3 regions of the Pseudomonas sp. EA_5y_Pfl2_R50 genome follow, and region 3 is predicted to be linked to each of the others. Evidence: riboswitches for the same ligand, from Rfam matches in the RefSeq annotation. Region 3 holds a riboswitch; each other region holds the start of a gene.

Region 1 (9,834 bases), on a different contig from region 3:
GAGGGCATGGTGCTGACGCCGTTGCTGGTGGGGGATCGGATCGGTCTGCATCCGGTGGCGGTGATCTTCGCCATTCTCGCCGGGGGCGAACTGTTCGGCTTTACCGGCGTACTGCTGGCGCTGCCGGTGGCTGCGGTGATCATGGTGCTGGTGCGCCATGTGCACGACCTCTACAAGGACTCCGACATCTATAGTGGTGTCGACGAGCTGGAGTTGTAGTTGTACAGCGGGCGCAGCCCGGTGGATCGCCGGGTTGGCCCATGTCCTGCAGGAAGCTCGCGTCAGAGAAACTGTCATAAAACCAGTGTGTTAACGCAAACCTTTGATTTTGCTTGGACTCTGTCGCATTGTGCGCTCAGCTTCACGGGTATAAACTTCGCCAACTTTACACAGAGGCCACTAACGGTTCCTTGAGAACTGTTCAGTCAGCATGAAACCGATTCAGCTGCCCCTAGGTGTGCGTCTGCGTGACGACGCCACCTTCATCAACTACTACCCAGGCGCCAATGCCGCTGCACTCGGCTATGTCGAGCGTCTATGCGAAGCCGACGCCGGCTGGACCGAGAGCCTGATCTACCTGTGGGGCAAGCACGGCGTAGGGCGCACGCACTTGTTGCAGGCAGCCTGCTTGCGTTTCGAACAGATGGGTGAACCGGCGGTGTACCTGCCGCTGGCCGAGTTGATGGATCGCGGCGTGGAAATCCTCGACAACCTTGAACAGTACGAACTGGTTTGCCTGGACGATCTGCAGGTGATTGCCGGCAAGGCTGACTGGGAAGAGGCGATGTTTCACCTGTTCAATCGCCTGCGGGACAGCGGTCGGCGGTTGCTGATTGCCGCTTCAACCTCTCCACGTGAACTGCCGGTCAAACTGGCTGACCTGAAGTCCCGCCTGACCCTGGCGCTGATTTTCCAGATGCGTCCTCTCTCCGATGAAGACAAATTGCGTGCCCTGCAATTGCGCGCATCGCGTCGCGGCCTGCACCTGACCGATGAGGTCGGGCATTTTATTCTGACTCGCGGTACCCGCAGCATGAGTGCGCTGTTTGACCTGCTTGAGCAGCTCGATCAGGCCTCTCTGCAGGCTCAGCGCAAGCTGACGATTCCTTTCCTGAAAGAAACGCTGGGCTGGTAACGGCGCGGCCTTCAGCGCGTTTCGGCATATTTCAGGCGCCAGAAAATCCGCTTTCCTGCACGTTCTGCAAGCTGCGTCCTGGTTCAAATAGGCTTAAGCGCTTAGATGTTAACGAGAAACCGGGAAGTCACAAAAAGATCGATTGAATTTGCAAATGAGGCTCATAGCGGGCATAGTCTCGGCTTCTTTACAACTATCAGCCACGGTCGTGCCCATGCTAAAGCGCTTCGCACCCCTCGTGCCTCTCGCACTCGTCACCCTGTTGTTCGGTTGCGCTGCTCATTCTCCAGTTCAAGAGCAGCCTCAACAGGTTAAAAATTCTGCCACGGCCCAGTCTTCCGTTATTTATCAGGAAGAGCTGGACACCGAAAAAGAACTCAACGAATTCAATGGCAAGAAGCCGTATCAGCTTCCTGTTCTGGCCGACAGCATTCTCGAACGCGGTATGTCCCTGATCGGTACCCGTTACCGTTTCGGCGGTACCTCTGAAGCCGGTTTCGATTGCAGCGGCTTCATCGGTTATCTGTTCCGCGAAGAAGCTGGCATGAACCTGCCGCGCTCGACCCGCGAAATGATCAACGTGGATGCGCCGCTGGTATCGCGCAGCAACCTTGAGCCGGGCGATCTGCTGTTCTTCGCCACCAACGGCCGTCGCGGTCGCGTCAGCCACGCCGGTATCTATCTGGGTGACAATCAGTTCATCCACTCCAGCAGTCGTCGCAGCGGCGGTGTTCGCATCGACAGCCTGGGTGACAGCTACTGGAGCAAGACCTTCATCGAAGCGAAGCGCGCATTGGCGAACGCTCCGACGGTGGTCACCGCTCGCAAGTAATTCCCCGTTGTCGCTGCATTCGCGGCGACATCTGTCTGCCGGCAACGGAGTAGACCTAAACTTTACAGGGTGAAGTTAAAGTCTTACTTGAAGTTTGCCGCGTAGCCGCTAGAATCCTGAATCTATATTGATGGCAAACCGCCTGCGTGTTGCGCAGGCGGTTTTGTTTTCTGTCCATTCGGCAGAGAAAGCCGCAGCCAGATCAGGATGTTCTGCTTATGACCATGTCGGCCCGCCTCGCATTGATGTTCTTCGCAGCGCTGCTCAGCGCCTGCGCCAGTCGCACGCCGCCCCCTGCGCCGGTGGTTCGCGCTCCGATAGTATTCGGCCCCTCACAATCCTTTTCGCCTGCTGCTGAAGACGTGCTGTTTCGCGCGCTCGGGCTGGTGGGCACACCTTACCGCTGGGGTGGCAACACGCCGGATTCAGGGTTTGATTGCAGTGGTTTGATTGGCTTCGTCTACCGCGATGCAGCGGGCATTTCCCTGCCGCGAACCACTCGCGACCTGATCGTGATGCAGGCGCCGAACGTCGGTAAGGAAGGCTTGCAGAGCGGTGACCTGGTGTTCTTCGCCACCAATGGCGGCTCGCAAGTGAGTCATGCGGGGATTTATGTCGGCGAAGGGCGCTTTGTGCATGCCCCGGCAACGGGCGGCACGGTGAAGCTCGATAGCCTGTCGAAGGCGTATTGGCAGAAGGCTTATCTAAGCGCGAAGCGAGTGTTGCAGCCGGAGCATTTGGCGCATAACCCGTAACAAGGCCAACACAAAACCCGATGTGGGAGCGAGCAAGCCCGCTCCCACATTCGTTATGGGTAAGGCGCTACATTATTTGGCAGAAGTGACCCGCCACACTTTATTGCCAACATCATCCGCGACCAGCAATCCACCCTGCTGATCGATCACCACGCCCACCGGGCGACCCAATGCGTTCTCGTCCTTGTCGAGGAAGCCGGTCAGCACGTCTACCGGTTGACCGCTCGGCTTGCCGCCGGTAAACGGCACGAAAATCACTTTATAACCACTGTGCGGTTTACGGTTCCATGAGCCGTGCTGGCCGATGAAGGCGCCTTCCTTGAACGGTGCTGGCAATGTGTTGCCCTCGGCGAAGCTCAGGCCCAGCGATGCAGTGTGCGGGCCGACCGCGTAATCCGGGGCGATGGCCTTGGCGACCAGATCCGGGTTTTGCGGCGAAACGCGCACATCAACATGCTGACCGTAATAGCTGAACGGCCAACCGTAAAAACCACCGTCCTTGACTGAGGTGATGTAGTCCGGCACCAGATCACTGCCAATCTCGTCACGTTCGTTGACCGCCGTCCACAGCGCGCCACTGGTGGGTTCCCAGGCCAGGCCGTTGGGGTTGCGGATGCCGGAAGCAAAGATCCGGTGATTGCCGGTCGCCCGATCCACTTCCCAGATCGCCGCGCGGCCTTCTTCCTTGTCCAGGCCATTTTCGCCGACGTTGCTGTTCGAGCCGACCGTGACGTACAGCTTGTTGCCGTCCTTGCTGGCGATCACGTTTTTGGTCCAGTGATGGTTCAGCGTGCCGCCGGGCAGGTCGACGACCTTGATCGGCTGCGTCTTGATCTCCGTCGCGCCAGGCTCGTAATGGAAGCGCAACAGGCGGTCGGTGTCGGCGACGTAGAGGTCGTTGCCGACCAGGGTCATGCCGAAGGGTGAATTGAGGTTCTGCAGAAACACAGTACGCGTCTCGGCCACGCCATCGTGGTCGGCGTCACGCAACAACGTGATGCGATTCGGGCTCGGTACGCCCGCACCGGCCTTGCCCATGACCTTCTTCATGACCCAGCCACGGATGCCGCTGCTGTCGTCAGGTTTTGGCGGGGCATTGGTTTCCGCCACCAGCACATCGCCATTCGGCAGCACGTAGAGCCAGCGTGGATGATCGAGGTCTTCGGCGAATGCCGCGACCTGGGTGCCGACTGCGGCCGTCGGTTTGGCGCCCTCGGGCCAGCCGATTGCCGGGGCGATGTTCACCGTTGGAATCAGGGTTTTGTTTGGTTCCGGCAATTTCGGTGACGGGCCAGTGCCGTCGGAGACTTGCAGGCTGGAGGTTTCACCACAGGCGGCGAGCCCTCCGGCGAAGGCGATGACAAAAACGAACTGGGGCTTGCGCATTGCTGATCTTCCCTATGAATGCATTCCTAAACATAGAGGAGGGCGCAAGCCCGATGGTTCAACTGCTCAACCGCGGGCTTCCTTGAACAGTACGGCAATGCCCGGATGGTAGTTGCCGGCCTCGCTGCGCAACTTGCGGTAGGCATAGGGGAAATACCAGGCGACCGCGCAGGTGTGTTCCTTTTGCAGATCATCGACCATGTCCTGCAGTTCTTCAGGGCTGGCGCTGTGCTGGGCTTTCTGCGGGGCGACGAACAGGCAGCCTAGCTTGAGGTCGCTGGCGTAGCTGATGCGTTTGGCGTCGCTGGTGATGTCCGCCAACGCTTGGGTCAGGTTGAGATTGTTCACTCGGGGCCAGCGCTGCGTGGCCTGGATATACGCCCGATCGTCGGCGCCGGCAACGAACAGATCGGCGCGAGCGTTGCGTTCGCCTTCTTCGTTCTGTTTGCGTGTAGTCGTTTCGTTCAGAGTGACCAGTTCGGCCATCCATGCTGCTGCGGTCAGCAATCCGAGATTGGCTTTCTCGTCATGCCAGTAGGGCGTGTCGCTATCACCGCGAACGGCGTTGTAGCGGTCGATACAGTCAAACCAGCGTTCAAGCACCGGGCGCAGGAATTCCAGGCGCGGGTTGCTGATGATCATGCCTTGCATCGTCATCATCCTTTTATTGTTGTGGTGAGCTTTTCAAGAAAAGCATGGCTCTTTGATATCATTTGTATCAGCGTGGCACAAGATTGGCGCCAGATAATTGATCGACGGCAGTTATTCGCCCGCTGGCCGCCTCTTTAATTGACGCTCCACCCCCAACCCTCTAACCTTCGCCGCTTGTTTCAGGTGCTCTGTGACCCTTGTCGACAGAGTGAAACAGGGAAGCCGGTGAGGGTTGTCTTCAAGCGAAGAATGACCACGATCCCGGCGCTGCCCCCGCAACGGTAAATGAGTGAAAACTGCGCCTTGAGCCACTGCCTCGAATGAAGCGGGAAGGCGCGCAGTCAGGCATGCGCCGCTCATGAGCCCGGAGACCGGCCTGATCCATCCAGCGGCATCACGGTGGGCGATGCCAGGCTTTTTGCCGTCTATTCCTGTGCCCGCCCGCCGTTATTCAGCCTCAACGGAGAGCTCCCCATGACTGATTCCCCCGAGCGCGACGAACGCCATCTGGCGCGCATGCAGCGCAAAAAAGCCGTGATCGACGAACGCATCGCCAATTCGCCGGACGAGTGCGGCCTGGTGCTGGTGCTGACCGGCAACGGCAAAGGCAAAAGCAGCTCGGCGTTCGGCATGCTCGCCCGCGCCATGGGCCACGGCATGCAATGTGGCGTGGTGCAGTTCATCAAGGGGCGCAACAGCACCGGGGAAGAATTGTTCTTCCGCCGCTTCCCTGAGCAAGTGCGCTACCACGTGATGGGCGAGGGCTTCACTTGGGAAACCCAGGATCGTCAACGCGACATTGCCGCCGCCGAAGCTGCGTGGGCCGTCTCCCGCGAACTGCTGCGTGATCCGTCGATTGGTCTGGTGGTGCTTGATGAACTGAATATTGCCCTTAAGCACGGTTATCTCGATCTCGATCAGGTGCTCAGCGATTTGCAGGCCCGTCCGCCGATGCAGCACGTGATCGTCACCGGGCGTGCCGCCAAGCCGGAAATGATCGAAATGGGCGATACGGTCACCGAAATGGGCATGCTCAAACACGCCTTCCAGGCCGGTATCAAAGCGCAGAAAGGCGTCGAACTTTGAATCAACCACGTCACTGCCCGGCGGTCCTCATTGCCGCGCCGGCCTCCGGTCAGGGCAAGACCACCGTCACCGCCGCGCTCGCCCGTTTGCATCGCAATCAGGGGCGCAAGGTGCGCGTGTTCAAATGCGGCCCGGACTTTCTCGACCCGATGATCCTCGAGCGCGCCAGCGGTGCGCCGGTGTATCAGCTGGACATGTGGATGGTCGGCGAGCAGGAAAGTCGGCGTCTGTTGTGGGAAGCCGCCGCCGAGGCGGATCTGATTCTGATCGAAGGCGTGATGGGCCTGTTCGACGGCACGCCGTCCAGTGCCGATCTGGCGCGGCATTTCGGTGTGCCGGTGCTCGGGGTGATCGACGGCACGGCGATGGCACAGACCTTTGGTGCGTTGGCGCTGGGCCTGGCGAAGTATCAATCTGATCTGCCGTTTGCCGGCGTGTTGGCCAACCGCGTTGGCACGCTGCGCCATGCGCAGTTGCTCGAAGGCAGTCTGACGCAAGGTTTGCGTTGGTACGGCGCGCTGTCCCGTGAGACCGGTATCGAACTGCCGAGCCGGCATCTCGGCCTGGTCCAGGCCAGTGAATTGAATGACCTCGATGTGCGCCTCGACGCAGCGGCCGACGCCCTCGGCAGCAGCTGCGAGGTAGCGCTGCCACCGGCCGTGGAGTTTGCCGCTCCGGACCTGATGAGCGTTGAACCGTTGCTCAACGGTGTGCGAATCGCCGTTGCCCGTGATGAGGCATTTGCCTTTACCTACGGCGCGAGTCTCGACTTGTTGCGGGCGATGGGCGCCGAGTTGAGCTTCTTCTCGCCAATCCGCGACACCCAATTGCCTGACGCCGACAGTCTGTATCTGCCCGGTGGTTACCCGGAATTGCATCACGTTGCACTGTCGCAGAACACCGCGATGCTTGAGGCGATTCGTGCGCATCATGCAGCGGGCAAACCCTTACTGGCTGAGTGTGGCGGCATGCTGTATCTGCTCGATTCGTTGACTGACGTTGAAGGCACTCGCGCTGCGTTGGTTGGGTTGCTCAAGGGCGACGCGGTGATGCAAAAGCGCTTGGCAGCGCTGGCGTTGCAAGCGGTCGATCTGCCGGAAGGTTCGTTGCGTGGGCACACTTATCACCATTCGCTGACGACCACTGAGCTGACGCCGATTGCCCGTGGCTTGAGCCCGAATGGCGGGCGCGGCGCCGAGGCGGTTTATCGTGAGGGGCGGATGACGGCCTCTTATGTGCACTTTTATTTTCCGTCGAATCCGACGGCGATTGCTGCATTGCTTGGGCCAGCCCGTGAGGCCGCCTTCGCGAGCAAGCCCGCTCCCACATTGAGCGGTGAGCTTCCTGACGAAATGCAATCCCTTGTGGGAGCTGGCTTGCCAGCGATGGGGCCATGACAGACAACGCATTCTCCGAAGCCGAACGCCAAGCGGTCTACAAAGCCATCGCCGAACGCCGCGACATGCGCCACTTCACCGGGGGCACCGTGGAGCCGGAGTTGCTGCGCCGTCTGCTCGAAGCCGCCCATCAGGCCCCAAGTGTCGGCCTCATGCAGCCTTGGCGTTTCATCCGCATCAGCGACCGCAGCCTGCGCGGGCAGATCCAGAGTCTGGTGGAAGCAGAGCGCATCCGCACAGCCCAAGCCCTCGGCGAGCGCAGCGACGAGTTCATGAAACTGAAGGTCGAAGGCATCAACGATTGCGCCGAAGTGCTGGTCGCGGCGCTGATGGATGATCGCGAAAAACACATTTTCGGGCGCCGCACGCTTCCGGAAATGGACATGGCGTCGTTGTCCTGTGCGATCCAGAATCTGTGGCTGGCGTCCCGTGCCGAAGGCTTGGGCATGGGCTGGGTGTCGCTGTTCGAGCCGCAGGCGCTGGCCGACCTGCTGAAATTGCCGGAGGGCGCCAAGCCGTTGGCCGTCTTGTGCCTGGGCCCGGTCAAGGAATTCTATCCGGCGCCGATGCTGGTACTCGAAGGGTGGGCTCAGGCGCGTCCGCTCAATGAGTTGCTGTACGAAAATTATTGGGGAGTGAGTCAATGAGTGTGGCGTTGTTGAGTGTCGCCGCAGTGGCGCTGGATGCGCTGCTGGGTGAACCTAAACGCTGGCATCCGCTGGTGGCGTTCGGCAATTTTGCCGGGCGCATCGAGCAACGTTTCAACGCCGGGGGGCGTGGCTGGCGCAGCCATGGCGTCACCGCCTGGGTAATTGCGGTGCTGCCGCTGACCTTGTTCGCCACGGCGCTTTCCTGGGCGCCGTATGTGGGCTGGGTCGTCGAGATTGTTGCGCTGTATTGTGCCCTCGGCATGCGTAGCCTCGGCGAGCATGTCGCGCCGGTGGCGGCTGCCTTGCGTGCGGATGATCTGGACGAGGCGCGCAAGCGTGTCGGCTATCTGGTCAGCCGTCAGACCGACGAACTCGACAGCACCGCCGTCGCCCGTGCCGCGACTGAATCCGTGCTGGAAAACGGCAGTGACGCGGTGTTCGCCGCGCTGTTCTGGTTTGTCGTCGCCGGTGCGCCGGGCGTGGTCCTCTATCGCTTGAGCAACACGCTCGACGCGATGTGGGGTTATCGCAACGAACGTTTCGAACGGTTCGGTTGGGCCGCAGCAAAAATCGACGACGTGCTGAACTACATTCCTGCACGCTTGGTGGCGTTGACCTACGCGCTGCTCGGTAAAACCCGACTCGCGCTGCAGTGCTGGCGGACCCAGGCACCTCAATGGGACAGCCCCAACGCCGGCCCGGTGATGGCGTCAGGCGCTGGCGCTCTGGGTGTGGAATTGGGTGGCCCGGCGATCTATCACGGCGAACTGCATGAGCGTCCGCAACTCGGTGAAGGCGAACCGGCCAGTGCCGATTCCATTGATCATGGCTGGCAATTGGTTCAGCGCGGGGTATGGTTATGGCTGCTGATTCTCTGCGTGGGAGCTGAATTCTATGCTTGAGCACGGTGGCCGACTGCGCAAGGCTGCACTTGATTACGGCATTGCCGAGGCCGACTGGCTCGACCTGTCCAGCGGTCTGGCGCCGTGGCCGTTTCCGATCCCGCAGATTCCGTTGCGCGCCTGGGCGCGACTGCCGGAAACCGATGACGGTCTGGAGCAAGCCGCGTGCGACTACTACGGTGCCACGCAAGTGTTGCCGGTGGCCGGTTCGCAGATGGCCATCCAGTTGCTGCCGCGTTTGCGTCGGGCCGGCAAGGTCGGCGTGTTGTCGCCGTGCTATGCCGAACATGCCGAAGCCTGGCGCCGCAGCGGTTACATTGTGCGTGAAGTGCTGGAGCAGGAAGTCGAATTCTTTCTCGACAGCCTCGATGTGCTGGTAGTGGTCAACCCGAACAACCCCACCGGTCTGAGCCTGACGCCGGCGCGCCTGCTCGACTGGCATGCGCGGCTCGCACAACGTGGCGGCTGGCTGGTGGTCGATGAGGCGTTCATGGACAACACGCCGCACCTGAGCCTGGCGGCGCATGCCCATCAAGTCGGGCTGATCGTGCTGCGATCATTTGGCAAGTTTTTCGGCCTGGCCGGTGTGCGTCTGGGCTTTGTCCTGGCCGAGCGCAAGTTGCTCCGACTGCTCGCCGAACAGGTCGGGCCGTGGGTCGTGAGCGGGCCGACGCGGGTGTTGGGCCAGGCCTGTCTGCAAGACACTGAAAACCATACACGCCAGCGCATTCGCAGTGATGAAGCCAGTGAGCGGCTGGCCGCGCTGCTTGAACGTTACGGCTTCAAACCTCAGGGTGGTTGCGCGTTGTTTCAGTGGCTGATCACCGAACACGCACACGCGCTGCACGAATTCATGGCCCGACGCGGGATCCTCCTGCGCCTTTTCACCCACAGCAGCAGTCTGCGTTTCGGTCTGCCTGCCAATGCGGCGGAAGAGGCGCGCCTCGAACAGGCGTTAATCGCTTTCACCAAGGACAACCCATGACCACGCTGATGGTGCAGGGCACCACTTCCGATGCCGGTAAAAGCACGCTGGTAAC
Region 2 (9,834 bases), on a different contig from region 3:
CGGGCATGCCCGACGATCTGGCACGTTTTGCCGAGGTTTATCTGCATGGGGCAGGGCGCTTTCTGATTGCTCGCCACGAAGGGCAGATCGTTGCCTCGATTGGCTATCTCCCTTACGACCGACGCTTCGCGCACTTACCCTATCCGGGCCTTAAAGTGGTGGAAATCGTGCGTCTGTTCGTCCTGCCATCGCAGCGTCGTTCGGGGCTGGCCGGCGCGTTGTACCGGTCACTCAAAGACCTGGCGCTCGCCGACGGAGTCGAGGTGATCTACCTGCATACCCATCCTTTTTTACCGGGCGCCATCGCGTTCTGGCAGCGACAGGGTTTCGAGATTATCGATGTCGATGCTGACCCGGTCTGGCAAACAACGCACATGCACAACGTCATGAGTGGAATCTGAGAATCTGTGCGCCGTCGAGCGGGTCCGTCAGGTAATGCGCTTTAACCCCGAATGTCTCTTGCAGCCGCTGCGGTGTCAGCACTTTGAGCGGCTCGCCCAACGCCACCAGTCGCCCGCGCTCCAGCACCGCCAGACGATCACATTTCAATGCCTGATTGAGATCATGCAAAGCGATCAGCGTGGTCACCGGCAACGCCTGCACCACATTCAAAATCGTCAGTTGATGCTGGATATCGAGGTGGTTGGCCGGTTCGTCGAGCAACAGGATCTGCGGACGTTGCGCCAGTGCGCGGGCGATATGCACCCGCTGCCGCTCACCGCCGGACAGACTGCGCCACAGACGCGTGCGCAGGTGCATCGCGTCAACGTCGGTCAGCGCCTGCCGAACAATGGCATCGTCGCTGTCCGACCACGGTTGCAGCGCTGACAGCCAGGGTGTGCGCCCCAGTGCCACGGCGTCGAACACGCGAATGCCGTCATCGGTGTCGGCCTGTTGTTCGACCACTGCGAGTGTCTGCGCCACGCTTCGGCGCGACAGTTTGCCGAGGCGCTGACCTTCGAGGCGTACTTCACCGGCGCTCGGTTCGCGCAGACCGGCCAACAGTTTCAGCAGGGTGGATTTGCCCGAACCGTTCGGCCCGACAATGCCCAGAGTCTCGCCGCGCTGAACCTCCAGGCAGACGTCATTGAGCAACTGCGCGCCGCGCACCTTGAACGCCAATCCTGAACAGCTCAGAACACTGCTCATCGCGCGGATCTCCGGCCCACCAGAATCAAGGCAAATACCGGCGCACCGACCAGCGCAGTAATCACCCCGACGGGAATCACCTGACCCTTGATCAGCGTGCGCGACAACACGTCGGCGGCAATCAGAAATACCGCGCCGCCCAAGGCACTCGCTGGCAGCAGGCGCGCGTGCCCGGTGCCAAGCAACAGGCGCACGGCGTGGGGAATGACCAGGCCGACAAACCCGATGGAGCCGACAATCGACACCATCACCGCCGTCACCAGCGCAGCACATCCGATCAGCAGAATCTGTACCCGCCGCACGGCAATGCCAAGGGACGCTGCGGAGTCGGCGCCAAAGGTAAATGCATCCAGCGCCCGTCGATGCCACAGACACACCACCAGGCCCAGCAAGGCCACCGGCACCGCCAGCCACACCGACGGCCAGCGCACGCCACCAAGATTGCCGAGCAGCCAGAACATGATGCCGCGTGCCTGTTCGGAACTTGCCGAACGGGTGATCAGAAACGCGGTCAGCGCATTGAACAGTTGCGAGCCGGCGATCCCGGCGAGAATGATCTGCCCGGTGCCGCTGGCCGAACCGCTGACCCGCGCCAACAGGATCACCAGCACGAACGCCGTCACTGCGCCGGCAAACGCACCCGCCGACAGCGAAATCGCCCCGGCGCCGACGCCGAGCAGGGCGACCATCACCGCGCCGGTCGAGGCGCCGGCGGAAATCCCCAGCAGATACGGATCGGCCAACGGATTGCGCAGCAGCGACTGCAGAATCACTCCGCATGTCGCCAGGCCGGCACCGCACGCGGCCGCGACCAGCGTGCGGGTCAGGCGGTAGTTCCAGACAATGCCTTCGTCGATGGGGTCGAGCCTGTAACCGGCGCCCCAGAGCTTGTTGGCCAGCACCTGCAGGACCACGTTCGGCTCAATCGAGGTTTCACCGATGGCGACGCCAGCGACCACTGCAACCAGCAGGGTCGCCAGGGCCAGCAACGTGCGGATCAGTCTTGCGCTCATTTCGACAGGTCATAGCCGTTGATGGCCGTGGCCAATTGCTCAATGCCCTCGAACACGCGCAGGCTGGCCTGCATCGCCATGGCATCGAGAATGACGATGCGGTTGTTTTTCACCGCGTCCATGTTGCGCGTGACCGGGTCGCTGCGCAGGAAGGCGAGTTTCTTTTCATAGTCGTCAGCCGGGAAGCGGCGGCGGTCCATGCGCGCGATGACGAGGAACGTCGGGTTGGCCTTGGCGATGGTTTCCCAGCCGACCGTCGGCCACTCTTCATCGGATTGCACGACGTTGCGCAGGCCGAGGGTGGTGAGCATGAAATCCGGAACGCCTTTGTGTCCGGCCACGAACGGCTCGATGTCCATTTGCGCGCTGGAGAACCACACCAGCGCACTGGCGTCTTTCAGTCGTTTGCCTTGCGCGGTAGCGATGGAGTTGGCGAGGCTGGCCTTGAGCTGATCATTGAGCCGTTCACCGCGATCCTGCACATCGAAAATCTGCGCCAGTTGGCTCACGCTTTTGTAGATGCTGTCGATGCTGAAAGGCGCCAGTCGCGTGCCGTCGGCGCCGACCAGATTGTCCTTGGCTTCGCAATCGGATGGCAGCAGATAGGTGGGGATTTTCAGTTCATGGAACTGCTCGCGAGTGCCGACGGCACCCTGCGGGCCGACCATCCATTCCAGCTCCACGGCGACCAGTTCCGGGCGTTTGCCGATCACGGCTTCGAAGCTCGGCTCGTTATCGGCCAGGCGCTCGACCTTGTCGTTCTGCCCCTTGTACCTGGCCAGCACGTCGTTGAACCACAGCGAAGTACCGACGACCTTGTCGCCCAGGCCCAGGGCGTAGAGCATTTCCGTGCCGGCCTGGCCGATGGTCACGGTGCGCGTGGGCGTGTGCTCGAAGGTCAGGGTGCTTGCGCAGTTTTCGACGGTCAACGGATAGGCAGTCGGTGCCGCCTGGGCCAATGTGCAAAGGCTCAGGCCGGTGATCAGGGTGGCAACGCGGGGCAGCATGGGCAAGTCTCCAATGGAACCGTACAGGGAACGGGAGAGTACGGTTTGGAAACACACCATCGAACGCCGTCTGGGCAACAGCGCAAGGCCGGTCAAGTCGCGAAGACGCGCACGGCACGATGTCCTTCCCGGACACCCCGCCGGTTAGTCAGTCACTGTGCCGGCAGGTCTCCTGACTGATGCGTCATCGCCTGGCTCCGGCCTTCCCGGGCATCATCCCAGTGGCAGTCGTGGAGCAGGCTCAGCACCTACAGTTGCGGGGGCAGTTCCGATTGATGCTGTGCAAGCATTTCGGATTCCCTATTAATCCCGTGTGGAAACCGGCGGCGGCATGGTAGACGATCAGGCCGCTGAAGGGGAGACGAATCTGCCCGGGCGAGGATTAATGGCGGCTCATCAAACCGTGCAGCACCCCCAGACGCAGGCCCGGTTCAGACGGCAGCATCTGCGCAATGCCGAACACTTTGAACGCGGCCAGCATCAACACCAGGCCGCCGGGCAGGATGCTCTGGCGATGCGGTTGCAGGCCGGCGAGCTTGAGTTGTTGCACGTTGCTCACTTTGAGCATCAGCAGCGACAGGCGCAGGAGCCCGCCGTAGGTGATGCCGTCCTGACCGTAGTCGTTGAGGCGATTGGCCTTGAGCACTTTGGCGAGCATGCGTGCGGTGCCGGAGGAGCCGATGGTTTGCTGCCAGCCCTGCGCGCGATAACGCCGGGCGACTTTCTCAAACGCGAGGATGGCGACGCGTTCGGCTTCTTGCAACGCACCGGCGGACACCTCGCCGCCGCGAAAGAAACGCGTGCTCAGGGTGCCGCTGCCGATGGCGATGCTTTCGGTGAGCAATGGCTGCGAGCCCTGGCCGAGGATCAGTTCGGTCGAGCCGCCGCCAATGTCGACCACCAGACGCATGTCTGCGGCGCTCGGCAAGGCATGGGTCACGCCGGCGTAGACCAGCCGCGCCTCTTCGTGCCCGCAAATGACGTCGATGGGGAAACCCAGGTGCCGTTCGGCGCTGGCGAGAAACAGCTGTGCATTGTCGGCCTCGCGAACGGCGCTGGTCGCCACCGCACGCACCCGACCGGCCTCGAAACCGCGCAGCTTCTTGCCGAACCGTGCCAACGCCTGCCAGCCGCGATCCAGGGCCAACGCATCCAGTGCACCGCCATCAAACCCCTCGGCCAGGCGCACCGGCTCGCGCAGGGTTTTGACTTCCTGAATCTGCAGGCCCTTTCGACTGCGCACCGACTGGCCGATCATCAGGCGAAAGGCATTCGAACCCAGGTCGATGGCGGCAAACAGCGAGGCGTCGTCTTTCATGGGAATCCTTGCAGAGCATCCGCCTGAGGCTCAAGACGGTTTGCGACGATTCTGCCGTGATCTTGATGACATCCTGATGACGGGGCAGGGGCGGTTCAATGAATGTATGGCTGTCATGACACTGTCATTATCCGGCGTCTATGCTGAGCCCAATACATCGCGTGTTCTTGAAGTTTTTGCTGCCGACTCTGGCAGCTTTTTTTTGCCTGGAATTTACCCGGCGACATGATCGTGCTCCTGCAAAGCGAGGTAGCGATCAGCGTGTGTTTGCAATTCCTGGCGATGCTTGGCTAATATATGATCCATATACACATCGTATCGGATTCATATATGGGCATCGTAAAGATTTCAGAGGACATGCACGAGAATCTGCGCATCTCCAGCACTGCGCTCAGCCGCTCGATCAACGCACAGGCCGAGCACTGGATGCGCATCGGCATGCTCGCCGAACTGCACCCCAACCTCGACCACAGCGCCATTTGCCGCTTGCTGATCCGCGCCGAACAGAACGGCGGGCTGGATCTGCAACAACTGACTCAGGAAGCCGTCAGCGCATGAGAAACCAGATCAAGATCAACACCCCTGCCGAGATCGCGCAATCACGGGCGGCAGGCAAGCTCGCCGCTGAAGTCCTTGCGATGCTGGTGCCGCACGTCAAGGCCGGCGTGACCACCGATGAACTGGATCGGCTGTGTAACGACTACATCGTCAACGTGCAGAAAGCCGTGCCGGCCAACGTCGGTTATCACGGTTTTCCGAAAACCGTCTGCGCCTCGGTCAACGATGTGGTCTGCCACGGCATCCCGTCGGGCACGCCGTTGAAGGATGGTGACATCGTCAACCTCGACATCGCGGTGATCAAGGACGGCTGGTTCGGTGATACCAGCCGCATGTACGTGGTCGGCGAGGCCACACCTGAGGCGCAGCACCTGATCAAGACCACTTACGACGCCATGTGCGCGGGCATTCGGGTGGTGAAACCGGGCGCGACACTGGGCGACATCGGCCACGCGATTCAGACGCTGGCGGAGAAAGAAGGCTTCAGTGTCGTGCGCGAGTATTGCGGGCACGGGATTGGCAAGGTCTATCACGATGAGCCGCAGATTCTGCATTACGGCTTTCCCAATCAGGGCATGAAACTCAAGGCGGGGATGATTTTTACCGTTGAACCGATGCTCAACGCTGGCAAGCGTCATGTGAAGAACATGCCGGACGGCTGGACCGTGCTGACCAAGGATGGCTCGTTGTCGGCGCAATGGGAGCATATGGTTGCGGTGACGGAGACGGGGTTTGAAATCCTCACGGCCTGGCCGGATGAGATTGAAGGTCACCGCGCCATTACCTGAGACCGTGTTGACTGGTTCCCTCACCCTAGCCCTCTCCCAGAAGGAGAGGGGACTGACCGGGTTGTTTGGACAAGTTACAGCGACCTGAGAATGCAGCGTCGAACTCAGGTTTTGAACAACATGAGATCGGCTCCCTTTCCCCCTCGCCCCCTTGGGGGAGAGGGCTGGTGAGGGGGTAAATCTCACAGACAACACGATTTCAGTGGGAACCGGCCGCTTTGTTGAGGTCGCTGTCGGTCCACTCTGTGTAGACGCAGGCGTCAGCGGTGGCCCAGCGCACGTGCACCGGATCGCCGGCCTTGAGCGGCATGCCGGCGGCGGACAAGGCTTTCACCGTCATCGACGTTCCGCCCGAGGTGACTACGCTGCAGGTCTGGCTCTCACCGAGAAACAGCACTTCCACCACCTTCGCCGAAACCTCGTTCCAGCCTGCCGCCAACGGCTCGCTGATTGCCTGCGGCACACTCAACGCCAAGGCCTTTTCCGGGCGCACCATCAGCAACACATCCTGATCGGTGTGCAACCCCGTCGTCAGTCGAATCGACAACGACTGCCCCTCAAAACTCGCCGCTGCATTGCCCTGCGCCTTGAGCTTGAGGAAGTTCGAGTTGCCCAGGAACGACGCGACAAACGCATTGGGCGGATTCTGGTAAAGGTCATAACCGCTGCCTAGACCGACAATCTTGCCGTGGCTGAAAATCGCAATGCGCTGCGACAAACGCATGGCTTCTTCCTGGTCGTGAGTCACGTAGACGATGGTGATACCCAGACGGCGGTGCAGTTGGCGCAATTCATCCTGCAAATCCTCGCGCAGCTTTTTATCCAGCGCACCGAGCGGTTCGTCCATGAGCAAGATGCGTGGCTCGTAAACCAAGGCACGGGCAATGGCCACACGTTGCTGCTGACCGCCAGACAGTTGCGAGGGACGGCGATGGGCGAACGGCTCAAGCTGCACCAGTTTCAACATTGCATCGACGCGTTTGTCACGTTCGGCAGCGGCGAGTTTGCGGATCGCCAAAGGGAACGCGATGTTGTCGCGCACCGACAGATGCGGAAACAGCGAATAACGCTGGAACACCATGCCAATGTCGCGCTTGTGCGGCGGCACGTTCACCAGCGACTGACCGTTGACGAGAATCTCGCCGCTGCTCGGTGTTTCGAACCCGGCGAGCATCGACAGCGTGGTGCTTTTGCCCGAGCCGCTGGAGCCGAGGAAGGTCAGGAATTCGCCGTCCTTGATGTCCAGCGAGATGTTGTCGACGGCGGCAAAGTCGCCGTAGTGCTTGTTCAGGTTGCGCAGGCTGACCAGAGGTTTGTCATTCTGCTGGGAGGCGTCTTTGATCACGGCACTCATGTCGTACTCCTGGCGCTCAAGCGCTGATTTCGTTGCGCCGGCGCAGTGCGGCGGCGATCACCATGACCAAAACAGACAAGCCGATCAGCAGCGTCGAAGCGACGGCGATCACTGGCGTCAGATCCTGGCGCAAGGTGGTCCACATTTTCACGGGAAGGGTTTGCAGGGTTGGGCTCGCCATCATCACGCTGAGCACCACTTCGTCCCACGAAACCAGGAAGGCGAAGAGGGCGCCGGCGACCATGCCCGGACGAATCGCCGGGAACGTGACCTTGAACACCGCTTGCAGACGCGAAGCGCCGCAGATCACCGCCGCGTCTTCAATCGACTGATCGAACAGCTTCAGCGAGTTGATGATCGAGATGATGGTGAACGGCAGCGCGACGATCACATGGCTGACCACGAAGGCGAACATCGTCCCGGTGTAACCGAGCTTGAGGAACAGCGCGTACACCGCCACGGCAATAATCACCAATGGCACGATCATCGGCAAAGTGAACAGGCCGTAGAGCATTTCCCGGCCCGGGAAACGTCCGCGCACCAGCGCAAACGCAGTCGGCAAACCGAGGGCCACGGCGCAGATCGTGGTCAGCACGGCCACCTTGAGGCTGGCGGCTGCGGCGTTCATCCAGTCGGGGTTGGAGAAGAACTGGCCGTACCATTTCAGCGTCCAGCCCGGTGGTGGGAACACCAGCCACTGGGAGGAGCCGAACGACAGCAGCACGATGAACACGATCGGCAACAGCAGGAACAGACCGATCAGCCCGGTGGTGGCGTAGAGGCCGAAACGCATGCGGCGGCTCATCGCATTGGGAGTCAGGAGCATCTCGGCTTACCTCGCGTTACTGGCGCCAACCGGGGATTCCGGCTGAAGCTTCAGGTAGAAGTAGAACAGCACCAAGGTGATCGCGATCAGCAACGCGGCGCCGGCACTGGCCAGGCCCCAGTTGAGGAACGATTGCACCTGCTGAATGATGAACTCCGGCAGCATCATGTTCTGCGCCCCGCCGAGCAGCGCCGGGGTCACGTAGTAACCGAGCGACATCACGAACACCATCAAGCCACCGGAGGCCAGACCCGGCCGGCACAGCGGCAGGAACACCCGGAAGAAGTTGGTCCACGGACTGGCACCGCAAATCGAGCCGGCCTGCAGAATCATCGGATCGATGGCCTGCATGGTCGCCTGCAACGGCAGGACGATGAACGGGATCATGATGTAGCTCATGCCGATCACCACGCCGGTAAGGTTGTGCACCATTTCCAGCGGCTGATCGATGATGCCTATCGCCATCAAGGCCTTGTTGATCACGCCGGATGCCTGTAGCAGCACCAGCCACGAATAGGTGCGGGCGAGCAGGCTGGTCCACATCGACAGCAGCACGATGTTCAGAATCCAGCGACCCCAGCCGCGCGGCACCAGGGTGATCGCCCAGGCCAGCGGAAAACCCAGTAGCAGGCTGAACAGCGTCACCAGCCCGGCCACCGAAAAGGTGTTGAGCAGCACCCGTGCATAGGCCGAGTTGGCGAACAGTTGTTCATAGTTGCCAAGACCCGGCACAGGTTCGAGCACGCCGCGCAACAGCAGGCCAATCAGCGGCGCGAGAAAGAACAGGCCGATGAACAGCAGCGCCGGGGCGAGATTGCCGGCGCCGCGCCAGCGTTGTCTGAGGGACGGGGCTTGCTGCATCGCAACCGCCTGTTTTCCTTGGGCCGAACCGGCAGCGCTGTTCGCGCTCCCGGTGGCAGTGGAGGGACGGGACGCGGTGGCCGCCATTTTCATTTGACCAGCCATTCGTTCCACCGTGTCGCGATGGCCTGGCCGTTTTTGGCCCAGTACGCGAAATCAAGAGTGATCTGATCCTTCGCGTAGGCAGTCGGCAGGTTGGGGGCCAGCGTCGAATCCAGACGCTCCACACTGTCGAGATTGACCGGGGCGTAGGCGGTCAGATTGGAGAAGTCGGCCTGGCCTTTGGCGCTGCTGGCAGCGGCCAGAAACTTCATCGCCGCGTCCTTGTTTTTCGAGCCTTTGGGGATGACCAGAATGTCGGCCATGACCAGGTTCTGTTTCCAGCTCACGCCCACCGGTGCGCCATCTTCTTGCAGGGCGTGAATGCGACCGTTCCAGAACTGGCCCATGCTTGCTTCACCGGAGGCCAGCAATTGCTGCGACTGCGCGCCGCCGCCCCACCAGACGATGTCTTTCTTGATGGTGTCGAGTTTCTTGAAGGCGCGGTCGAGGTCGAGCGGGTAGAGCTTGTCAGCCGCTACACCGTCGGCCAGCAGCGCCAGCTCGAGCACGCCAGGGCTTGGCCATTTATAGAGGGCGCGTTTGCCGGGGTAGGTCTTGGTGTCGAACAGCGCACTCCAGTCCTGCGGCTTGTTGGCGCCGAGTTTGCCCTCGTTGTAGCCGAGGACAAAGGAGAAGAAGAACGAGCCGACGCCGTGATCGCTGACGAAGCGAGGGTCGATCTTGTCGCGCTGGATGACTTTGAAATCGAGGGGTTCGAGCAGGCCTTCAGCGGCGGCGCGCAGGGCGAAATCAGCTTCGACATCGACCACGTCCCACTGCACGTTGCCGCTCTCGACCATGGCTTTGAGTTTGCCGTAGTCGGTCGGGCCGTCCTGCACGACGGTGATGCCGCTGGCC
Region 3 (9,834 bases):
ATTACCCGGTTACGGCCCGCAGAGCCGCGCCAATCCCTTCGCGACATTCGAGGCGATTCCGGCGCAGGCGCGTTACCAGTTCATGCTCGATAACGCCGAATATTTCGTCCGTACCTTTATTCGCGGCCCGGTGTGCCGTGGACAGATCGCGACTGACGTGATCCGCGACAACTTCTGGGCGCTGTTTCAGGCGCCGGAGCACGACCTCTATATCACCGACCCGAACTATCGCGGCCAGGCCACGCCTTTGCTGGCGATGCCGGGGCAGAACGACGATGTCGGCAGCGTCCTGAGCCTGTGGCACAACTACCGCAACAAACGCAACGATTACGAAGCGCTGCGCCGCGACAGCTACGCCGATGTCCCGGCACCGAGCTGGTCGACGCTGTGGGCCGGCAACGACAACGCGCTGCTGAGCATCTTCCGCCACTTCGACAGCGCGTCGGTGACCAAAGGCCTGATCGGCGAGGTGCCACAGACGATGTGGTTGTTCGACTATCCGCTGCTGGAACGCACCTATTACCAGTTGGCGGTCAACTTCGATGTGTTCGGCAACGTTTCCCATCAAGCCCAGACTCGCCTGTATTTCGACCTGATCCGTAACGGCGCCGAGCAGAACTTCCTGCGCCTGATGCCGGCCGATTCCCGTGAGGACTACCTCGACGATTGGTATCAGAGCGGCGGCCAGTTCAAGATGTGGCTCGATTACGAAGCCATTGACGACGACAAGCCGACCGCGCTGAAACTCGACGAGAAAGACCCGAAATACGATTTCGCCATGCAATTGCTGGCGCGCTACGGTGATCTCAATGCGCACCCCGATCCGATCAATCGCTGCGACGGCGCTTACTGCTCCCGGCCGAATATCGACCCGGCGCTGCAAAATGCCGAGCAGGCGCTAAGCCGTCTGACTTCGCGCCCGGCGGCCGGTTTGAAGGTCATCGACCAACTGCCGGAAGCCACCATGCTGCGCATTGAAACCGCCAGCGGAAAACGTGAGGTCTACAGCCTGTTGCGCAACCGTGCGCACAGCAATGTGGCGTTCCTGCTCGGTGAGTCGCTGCGCTATCAGCCCGGGCTGGACACCCTTACTGTTTTTCCGGGCGTGCTCAGCAGTTATCCGAACTTCATGTTCAACGTGCCTGCCGGTCAGGTTTCCGAATTTGTCGATGCAATGGAAAGCGCCAAGGACGCTGACCTTTTCGAAAAAATCGTCGAACGCTGGGGGATTCGTCGCAGTCACCCGCAATTCTGGTTCTATTTCCATGATCTGAGCCAGTACCTGCACGAAACCGACCCGGTGGAAGAGGGCGTGCTGGACATGAACCGCTACGAGAATCTTTGATCATTTGAACCGAGCCGACTGTCACAGTTTCAGGCAACACAAATCCCCTGTGGGAGCGAGCAGGCTCGCTCCCACAGGGTGAATGGTGTTTTTGGGCATGTGAGCAGGAGCGGGCGATGTTGATTTCAGTGCAGGCCCTGCGTGCGCTTGCGGCGTGGACGGTGGTTTGCCATCACTTCATGCAGATTTTCTTCGATTTCAAGGCGAGCGGGTCGGTGGGCCAATTGTTCATCGACAAGGGCGCCGTCGGCGTCGATGTGTTCTTTGTCATCAGCGGTCTGGTGATCTTTCTTTCCACCGAGCACAAACCGCTGCCACCCGCGCGCTTTCTGCTGTATCGACTGATTCGCATCGTACCGGCGTATTGGCTGTACACCGTGTTGATGGGGCTGCTGGTGGTTTTCGCACAACCGCTGCTGCCCGATCAGACGGTGGACTGGAGCCACTTCTTGCTGTCGTTGCTGTTCATTCCTGCAGAGAATCCCGGCGGCTATGGGATTTATCCCACACTGAATGTCGGCTGGACCCTCAACTACGAAATGCTCTTCTACGTGCTGTTCGCCTGGGCCTTGCTGTTTCGCCTGCAGGTGCGCGTGCTGGTGGTCGCGGCGCTGTTGTTTGCGGTGTGTGAGGCGTGGACCGGGTTTGGCTGGATCAGTGGGTTCTATCGCTCGGACATCGTCTATGAGTTTCTGCTGGGGATCGCCATCGGCATGCTCCATCGCCGCGGCTGGATCGCCAGCGGAGGGTGGCTGCCGTTGCTGGGAATCGGCGCGGCGCTGCTAGCGATCTACCATCTGCCGCCGACACCGAGGCTGCTGAGCTGGGGTGTGCCCAGTGCGGTGCTGGTGATGTCATGCTTGGCGCTGGAACGTTATGTCGAGGGCAGCCGACTGCTGAAGTGGCTCGGTGATTGCTCCTATTCGGTGTATCTGATGCACGTTCTGGTGCTGTCGGCAGGGGGATTCCTCGCGCGGCGCTACGGCATCGACCCGTATTTGATGTTTGCCGTGTGTGTGCTGGCGATTGGTGCCGGCTCGTGGTTGAGCTACGAATGGGTGGAAAAACGCAGCTATCGCTGGCTCAAGGCCCGGATTGACGGCGAGGCTGTCGAGAATCTTTCCCGACAAAAATACTAGGACTTTGTCCGGCGCAACGATTGGCGTAAACTGCGCCCAAGCCTGCGAGGAGTTTCCATGACCGCTATTACCATTACCGACGCCGCCCACGATTACCTGGCTGATCTGCTCTCCAAGCAGAACACCCCTGGTATCGGTATCCGCGTCTTCATCACCCAGCCTGGCACCCAGTACGCCGAAACCTGCATTGCCTACTGCAAGCCGGGCGAGGAAAAACCTGAAGACACCGCGCTGGGGCTGAAGAGCTTCACCGCTTACATCGATTCGTTCAGCGAAGCGTTTCTCGATGACGCCGTTGTCGATTACGCCACCGACCGTATGGGCGGCCAGTTGACCATCAAGGCGCCAAACGCCAAAGTCCCGATGGTCAACGCTGACAGCCCGGTCAACGAGCGCATCAACTACTACCTGCAAACTGAAATCAACCCGGGGCTGGCCAGCCACGGCGGTCAGGTCAGCCTGATCGATGTGGTTGAAGACGGCATTGCCGTTCTGCAGTTCGGTGGCGGTTGCCAGGGCTGCGGTCAGGCGGACGTCACGTTGAAGGAAGGCATCGAGCGCACGTTGCTCGAGCGCATCCCGGAGCTGAAAGGCGTTCGCGACGTGACCGATCACACGCAGAAAGAAAACGCCTACTACTAAGGTGTTCGCTGCAGTCATAAAAAACGGCGCCCCGTGAGCGCCGTTTTTTTATGGGTCAATTTCGCCGACGCCTTCGCGAGCAAGCCCGCTCCCACATTTGATCGCATTCCAAATGTGGGAGCGGGCTTGCTCGCGAAGAGGTCTTCATGGGCGATACAAATGTGCGTGCCCTGCGCGATACAGCGATGACTCGCTAAACACTTCACTCCCCAACACCCGCCCAACCAGAATCAGGGCAGTACGCCGAAACCCTTTGGCTTCGACCTTTTCGGCAATGTCCGCCAGTGTCCCCACCACCCAATCCTGATCCGGCCACGTCGCCCGGTGGATCACCGCAATCGGGCAGTCCGCGCCGTAATGCGGCAGCAACTCCAGCAGAATCTTCGGCAGATGATTGACCCCCAGATGAATCGCCATGGTTGCACCATGCTGCGCCAGACTGCCCAGTTCCTCACCCGCTGGCATAGCGGTTTTATCGGCGTAGCGGGTCAGAATCACGCTTTGCGATACGTCGGGCAACGTCAGTTCCGCGCCCAGCAATGCGGCACAGGCTGCGGTGGCCGTCACGCCGGGGATGATCTCGAACGCAATATTCAGTTCGCGCAGATAACGGATCTGCTCGCCAATCGCGCCATACAGACTCGGATCGCCGGAATGCACCCGTGCGACATCCTGGCCATTGGCATGCGCGGTCTTGATCAGGTCGATGATCTGTTCCAAGTGCAATTCAGCGCTGTTGACCACCATTTCGGCTTGATGGCCGTCGAGCACTGCCGCCGGCACCAGCGAACCTGCGTAGATAATCACCGGGCAACTGCGAATCAGCCGCTGGCCTTTGACAGTGATCAATTCCGGGTCGCCGGGGCCGGCGCCGATGAAGTAGACGGTCATCGTTGAATCCTTGGGAAAAGACGCTCAGCAACGCTTCAGATGAAGATTGCTCATGATCGATGGCGGAGATTATCGGGATTTTACGCAGCGCCGGCCAATGCCAGGGTTGCCTGGGCGTATTTTTGTCGGCAAATCAGCAGTTTTGCCGGTGCCTGAATCAATTGTTCGGCCAGCGCCAGTGCTGCACTTTCGGCCACGCCATAGCAACCGGTTCGCTCGTAGGCGATTTGCGAATGGTGGCTCAGTTGCGTTTGAAAACTGGCCAGTTGTTCACTGCTGAAGTACAGCAACGGCAGGGCCAGTTGTGCGGCGAGTTCCTGCAAGCCGGGCTCGTCGCGCTTCAGGTCGATGCTGGCCAGGGCCTTGACCGCATTGAGTTCAATGCGATGGGCCTGCAAGGCCTGATCAAGCAGGGCGCGCAGCGTACTGGCCGGGCAGCCGCGCTGGCAGCCCAGGCCGACGGCGAAGGTCGGCACTGCGTTGTCATCGGTCATGCGTGGTACAGACCATCGCGTTTGCGGCGGAACAACCAGGCGCTGATCAGGCCGAGGGCCAGCCAGAACGCCACATTGGTCAGCTGCGAAGCGATTTTGAACCGGGTTTCCAGCGCTTCCGGAGCGAGCATCGAATGCACTTGCGGTTGCGGCGCGCCGATGAGGTGAGGTACGGCCAGGATAGCAATGCCGAGGATCTTCATCAGCCAGTGGCGGCTGAAGGCGATCAGCGACAGGCCAACGGCGGTAGAGGCGGCCGTGCCGATCCACCAGATTTGCCGAGCAGCGAGGTCCGCCGCGGCAGTGCCCGGCAATTCTGGTGGCAGGCCCATCGTTGGCGCCAGTACGAACGTGACGTAACCGGCCAGACCCCAGAGCAGCCCCTGGGAGGTTTTCGTCGGTGCGCGCAGGGTGTAGAGACCGGCGAGCATCAGGGCGAAACCGACGGCCACCACCAGATTGCCGCCGGTGGTCGAAACCACGCGCTGCCAGCCGTTTTCCGGCTCCCAGGCTTCGGCATCGTGGGTGTGAGCGGCCATCGCGCCTGCGGCATGTTCGTGGACGGCCACCGGTTCGGCTTTCTCGTAGGTTTCTGCCTGAAGAATCAGCGGCGACACCCAGAAGCTTTGCAGCAGCGTGAGGAGCAGGGCGGCCAACAGACCGGTGAAGCCTGCGGTTTGCGCAATTCGCTTGATCATGTCGGCAGGTCTCAGTGGCACGGGAACGCGGCGCTGTGGCGGGTATCGTGGGCGGCATTGTGGACCGCTTCGATGTGCGAGAAACCGGCGAAATAAACCAGGCTGGCACCCAGAATCGACGCGAAGACGGCGGCGGTCAGGCGTTGGGTCAAGGTTGAGGTGCTGGAGATTTTGTCCGTGTTGCTGCCGGTGCTGCTGATGATCGACATGGCGCTTCCCTCTGGAGTGTCAGCGGGCGAATCGAGCGCATGAAACCCCTGCGGGTCGGGCGCGCAGAGGTTCGAACAGCGCCCGCCCACCGCGGGTTTGTTGTGTTCAGCGCGCACAATGCGGGCTGTGTGTTGCGGGCCGGTCTCCGGGCTCACGAGGGGTTGGCGTCAGGCCGACCTGCAAGCGTCACCTTCCCATGCCTTGCTGGCACAGTGGTTTTGACGCTTCGCTCGCTTACCGTTGCGGGGGCAGCACCGGACTGACATGGGCTTGAGTAAAGCACATGATTCACCGGTTTCCCGTTTCACCCTGTGAAGGGCACCCGTAACAAGTTGTGTAGGAGAGCATGAGGGGGGATTTGAGTCAATTGGATGGGGTGGTGGGTTTGAATTGGTGTGGGATATCCGTTGCTGCGGTCACGGCGGCTTGGGGTTGCGCCGTAAGGGCTGCCCCCAAGTAGCCGTTGCCGCAGAAACGGATAGGCCCCCAATCCAAGCATTGACCCATAAGCAACCCATGCGTAGCCTTGCGCATTCGAGGTTCTTCGGCCGTTGCCGAAGCTAAGAAGGGAACGCGGTCAAAGCCGCGGCTGCCCCCGCAACTGTGAACGGTGATGTTCGCTGCCACGCCACTGCCAGCTCAATCGATGAGCCAGCGGGAAGGCGCAGCGAATGCCAGGCCCGGCGCCTGAACACTGTCAGCCAGGAGACCTGCCTCGTCACAGATTCTCACTTTCAACCGGGCGGGGTGATCCGGTGGCGAACTCATCAGGCGCGCGTCCGCGTTGCCGATCCTCGTCCCGTATGCCCGCCGCTTGCCAAAGGGCATACCGATGAAAACACTGGCCAAACTCCCTGTCACCATCGTCACCGGCTTCCTTGGCTCGGGCAAGACCACGCTGCTGCGCCACATGCTCGACAACGCGCAGGGCCGTCGCATCGCGGTGATCGTCAACGAGTTTGGCGAGTTGGGCATTGACGGTGAAATCCTCAAGCAATGCACCATCGGTTGCACCGAAGAAGAAGCCACCGGCCGCGTCTACGAACTGGCCAACGGCTGCCTGTGCTGCACCGTTCAGGAAGAGTTCTTCCCGGTGATGCGTGAACTGGTCGCCCGTCGCGGCGACCTCGATCACATCCTCATCGAAACGTCGGGCCTGGCCCTGCCAAAACCGCTGGTACAAGCCTTCCAGTGGCCGGAAATCCGCAGCGCCTGCACGGTTGACGCGGTGATCACCGTGGTGGACAGCCCGGCCGTGGCCGCTGGCACTTTCGCCGCGTTCCCGGATCAGGTCGATGCCCAGCGCAAACTCGATCCGAACCTCGACCACGAATCGCCCCTGCACGAATTGTTTGCCGACCAACTGGCCAGCGCCGACCTGGTGATTCTCAACAAGGCCGACCAGACCAGCGCGGAAGATCTGGCGCGCGTCCGCGCTGAAGTCGCTGAAGAATTGCCGCCGGCGGTGAAGATCATCGAAGCCAGCAATGGCCGTCTGCCGCTGGACGTGCTGATCGGCCTCGGCGCCGGCTCCGAAGAGCACATCGACAGCCGCCACAGCCATCACGATCATCACCATGGTGAAGGCGATGACGATCATGATGACCACGATCACGACGCTTTTGATTCGATCTCCATCGAGCTGCCGCAAGCCGACGAAAGCCTGCTGCTCGACGCGCTGACGCAACTGGTGGTCCAGCACGGCATCCTTCGTGTGAAAGGCTTTGCGGCCATCCCGAACAAGCCGATGCGTCTGCTGATCCAAGGCGTGGGCACGCGTTTCGACAAGCATTTCGACCGCCAGTGGGGCGCCGATGAAGCGCGCGTGACGCGTCTGGTGCTGATCGGTCAGGAACTCGACGCCGCGCAACTCGAAGCGCAACTGCGCGCCGCGCTCAGCGTTTAAGCCATGCACCTGCTCAGGACCCAACCCGGCGGTTTCGTGTCGGATGACAACATCGCCGACCTTGGGCAAACCCCCGCCGAGCTGGTGATCCTGTGCAGCGGCGACTCCAGCCTGGCGCTGCTCGCCGAAGCAGCACAGCAGTTGCCGGAGGATTATCCGAGCCTGCGCCTGGCCAACCCGATGCAGGTGCAGAATCACGCCTCGGTCGATTTGTACGTCGACGAAGTGCTGCGCCATGCCAAGGTCATTCTGATTTCGTTGCACGGCGGCATCGCCTATTGGCGTTATGGCGTCGAGCGTTTGGTCGAGCTGTCCGAGCGTGGCGTGCAGGTGATCCTGGTGCCGGGCGATGACCGGCCTGATCCGGAGCTCAGCGATTTGAGCACCGTCAACGCCGAGGATCGCAACCGCCTCTGGCAGTTTTTGCGTCAAGGCGGCATGGGCAATGCGCTGGATTTTTTCCGGTGTCTGGCTACCCGTTGGCTGGCCCGCGATTACGCGTGGGAAGAGCCGCAAACCCTGCCGCGTACAGCGATTTACCATCCACAAAAAAACACCGCGGCACTGAGTGACTGGCAAGCCGAGTGGCTGGCGAAGCAACCGGTCGCGGCGGTGGTGTTTTACCGCTCGCATTTGCAGGCGGCGAACACGACGTTCATCGACGTGTTCTGCCAGCGTCTGCAAGCGGCAGGGCTTAATCCGTTGCCCATTGCGGTGGCGAGTCTGAAGGAGCCCGGCTGCCTGGCGGTGGTCGAGGATTGGCTGGACGAAGTCTCGGCCTCGGTGATTCTCAATACCACCGGGTTTGCCCAGTCCAGCCCGGAAGCGCCGCATTTGCGCCCGTTTCGCCGCAACATTCCGGTGATCCAGGCGATTTGCGCCCAGGACAACGAACCTGGCTGGCGTGACAGCGAGCAGGGTCTCGGCCCGCGTGATCTGGCGATGCACATTGCCTTGCCTGAACTCGACGGGCGCATCATCAGCCGGCCGATCAGCTTCAAGGATCTGGCGTGGCGCAGTGAGCGCAGTCAGTCCGATGTTGTCTGCTACCGGGCACAGCCTGAGCGCATGGACTTCGTCGCCGAACTGGCACGGCGCTGGATTGATCTGGCGCGGGTGCCGAACGGCGAAAAACGCATCGCGCTGATCCTTGCCAACTACCCGACCCGCGACGGTCGTATCGGCAACGGTGTCGGCCTCGATACGCCGGCCGCAGCGCTGAATATCCTGCGGGCGTTGCAGGCTGAGGGTTATCCGCTCGGCGCCGAGTTGCCGGAAAGTGGCACCGCGTTGATCCAGCAATTGCTCGGTGGCGTCAGCAATGATCTCGACACGATTGACCTGCGCCCGTGCCAGCAAAGCCTGGCGATGGACGCTTACTTGGCGATGTTCAACGCGCTGCCGGAAGCTAATCGCAGCGCTGTGATCGAGCGTTGGGGAGCGCCGCAAAACGATCCGATGTACCGCGACGGACGCATGATGATCGCCGGTTTGCGGTTCGGCCTGACCTTCGTCGGCATCCAGCCCGCACGGGGTTATCAGGTTGACCCGAGCGCGGTGTATCACGACCCGGATCTGGTGCCGCCTCACGCTTACCTCGCGTTCTACTTCTGGCTGCGCAACACCTACGGTGCCCACGGCGTGATCCATGTCGGCAAGCATGGCAACCTCGAGTGGTTGCCGGGCAAGGGTGTCGGGCTTTCGCACAATTGCTGGCCGGATGCGTTGCTCGGGCCGTTGCCAAACATCTACCCGTTTATCGTCAACGACCCGGGCGAGGGCGCCCAGGCCAAGCGGCGCACCCAAGCGGTGATCATTGATCACCTGATGCCGCCGCTGACCCGCGCTGAAACCTACGGCCCGCTGCGCAATCTGGAACTGTTGGCCGACGAGTATTACGAAGCGCAGTTGCTCGATCCGCGTCGCGCCCGGGAGTTGCAACGCGACATTCTGCAACTGGTGCGCGACACGCAGATTGATCGTGAATTGCAGCTGGATGCCGGGCTGGACAGCGACGCCGATGCGGCAATCTGGTTGCCGCGTCTGGATACGTATTTGTGTGATCTGAAGGAATCGCAGATTCGTGACGGGCTGCATATTTTTGGCGAGTCGCCGACCGGGCGTTTGCGTGTTGATACGTTGTTGGCGCTTCTGCGTATTCCACGAGGCGACGGCAAAGGCGCGCAATCGAGCCTGGTGCGCGCACTCGCCAAAGCGTTCGAACTCGGATTCGATCCACTCGATTGTGCGCTGGCCGATCCATGGACAGGCCCGCGTCCCGAGGCTCTGCAATCGCAAAGCGATGAAGTCTGGCGCACTGCCGGCGATACCCGTGAACGCCTCGAACTGTTTGCCACGCAGATGATCTGCGAGTCCCTGCAAAAATCTTGTGGGAGCGAGCCTGCTCGCGAAGGCGGAGTTTCAGCCGACAGCCATTTACCTGACACAGCGCTTTCGCGAGCAGGCTCGCTCCCACAGGGCCCGGGGTGGTCTGATGTAAATGTGATCA

The links. Region 3 has a riboswitch for cobalamin ahead of AACY19_RS00465 (CbtB domain-containing protein). Riboswitches for the same ligand answer to the same signal wherever they lie in the genome.
Region 1: it holds a riboswitch for cobalamin, as region 3 does, so the genes downstream of both, cobO (cob(I)yrinic acid a,c-diamide adenosyltransferase) here and AACY19_RS00465 (CbtB domain-containing protein) in region 3, are expected to answer to the same signal.
Region 2: it holds a riboswitch for cobalamin, as region 3 does, so the genes downstream of both, AACY19_RS10845 (ABC transporter substrate-binding protein) here and AACY19_RS00465 (CbtB domain-containing protein) in region 3, are expected to answer to the same signal.

Annotation. Positions count from the first base shown of each region.
Region 1 covers NZ_CAXAPT010000013.1:32,891-42,724, reverse strand. Annotated here, with positions in the region: gene AACY19_RS21185 (AI-2E family transporter) at 1-219, shown strand, start outside; gene hda (DnaA regulatory inactivator Hda) at 431-1,135, shown strand; gene AACY19_RS21175 (C40 family peptidase) at 1,350-1,967, shown strand; gene AACY19_RS21170 (C40 family peptidase) at 2,186-2,722, shown strand; gene AACY19_RS21165 (PQQ-dependent sugar dehydrogenase) at 2,795-4,108, opposite strand; gene AACY19_RS21160 (hypothetical protein) at 4,175-4,759, opposite strand; cobalamin riboswitch at 4,924-5,153, shown strand; gene cobO (cob(I)yrinic acid a,c-diamide adenosyltransferase) at 5,234-5,845, shown strand; gene AACY19_RS21150 (cobyrinate a,c-diamide synthase) at 5,842-7,242, shown strand; gene bluB (5,6-dimethylbenzimidazole synthase) at 7,239-7,889, shown strand; gene cbiB (adenosylcobinamide-phosphate synthase CbiB) at 7,886-8,794, shown strand; gene cobD (threonine-phosphate decarboxylase CobD) at 8,787-9,779, shown strand; gene AACY19_RS21130 (cobyric acid synthase) at 9,776-9,834, shown strand, end outside.
Region 2 covers NZ_CAXAPT010000005.1:208,677-218,510, forward strand. Annotated here, with positions in the region: gene AACY19_RS10830 (GNAT family N-acetyltransferase) at 1-401, shown strand, start outside; gene AACY19_RS10835 (ABC transporter ATP-binding protein) at 385-1,149, opposite strand; gene AACY19_RS10840 (FecCD family ABC transporter permease) at 1,146-2,150, opposite strand; gene AACY19_RS10845 (ABC transporter substrate-binding protein) at 2,159-3,169, opposite strand; cobalamin riboswitch at 3,315-3,509, opposite strand; gene AACY19_RS10850 (Ppx/GppA family phosphatase) at 3,552-4,487, opposite strand; gene AACY19_RS10855 (hypothetical protein) at 4,486-4,716, shown strand; gene AACY19_RS10860 (TA system antitoxin ParD family protein) at 4,818-5,045, shown strand; gene map (type I methionyl aminopeptidase) at 5,042-5,833, shown strand; gene AACY19_RS10870 (ABC transporter ATP-binding protein) at 6,033-7,187, opposite strand; gene AACY19_RS10875 (ABC transporter permease) at 7,204-8,013, opposite strand; gene AACY19_RS10880 (ABC transporter permease) at 8,020-8,967, opposite strand; gene AACY19_RS10885 (ABC transporter substrate-binding protein) at 8,964-9,834, opposite strand, start outside.
Region 3 covers NZ_CAXAPT010000001.1:97,448-107,281, reverse strand. Annotated here, with positions in the region: gene AACY19_RS00495 (fatty acid cis/trans isomerase) at 1-1,345, shown strand, start outside; gene AACY19_RS00490 (acyltransferase family protein) at 1,462-2,484, shown strand; gene nfuA (Fe-S biogenesis protein NfuA) at 2,542-3,126, shown strand; gene cobM (precorrin-4 C(11)-methyltransferase) at 3,271-4,017, opposite strand; gene AACY19_RS00475 (cobalamin biosynthesis protein) at 4,098-4,511, opposite strand; gene AACY19_RS00470 (CbtA family protein) at 4,508-5,209, opposite strand; gene AACY19_RS00465 (CbtB domain-containing protein) at 5,221-5,418, opposite strand; cobalamin riboswitch at 5,539-5,760, opposite strand; cobalamin riboswitch at 5,940-6,151, shown strand; gene cobW (cobalamin biosynthesis protein CobW) at 6,252-7,325, shown strand; gene cobN (cobaltochelatase subunit CobN) at 7,329-9,834, shown strand, end outside.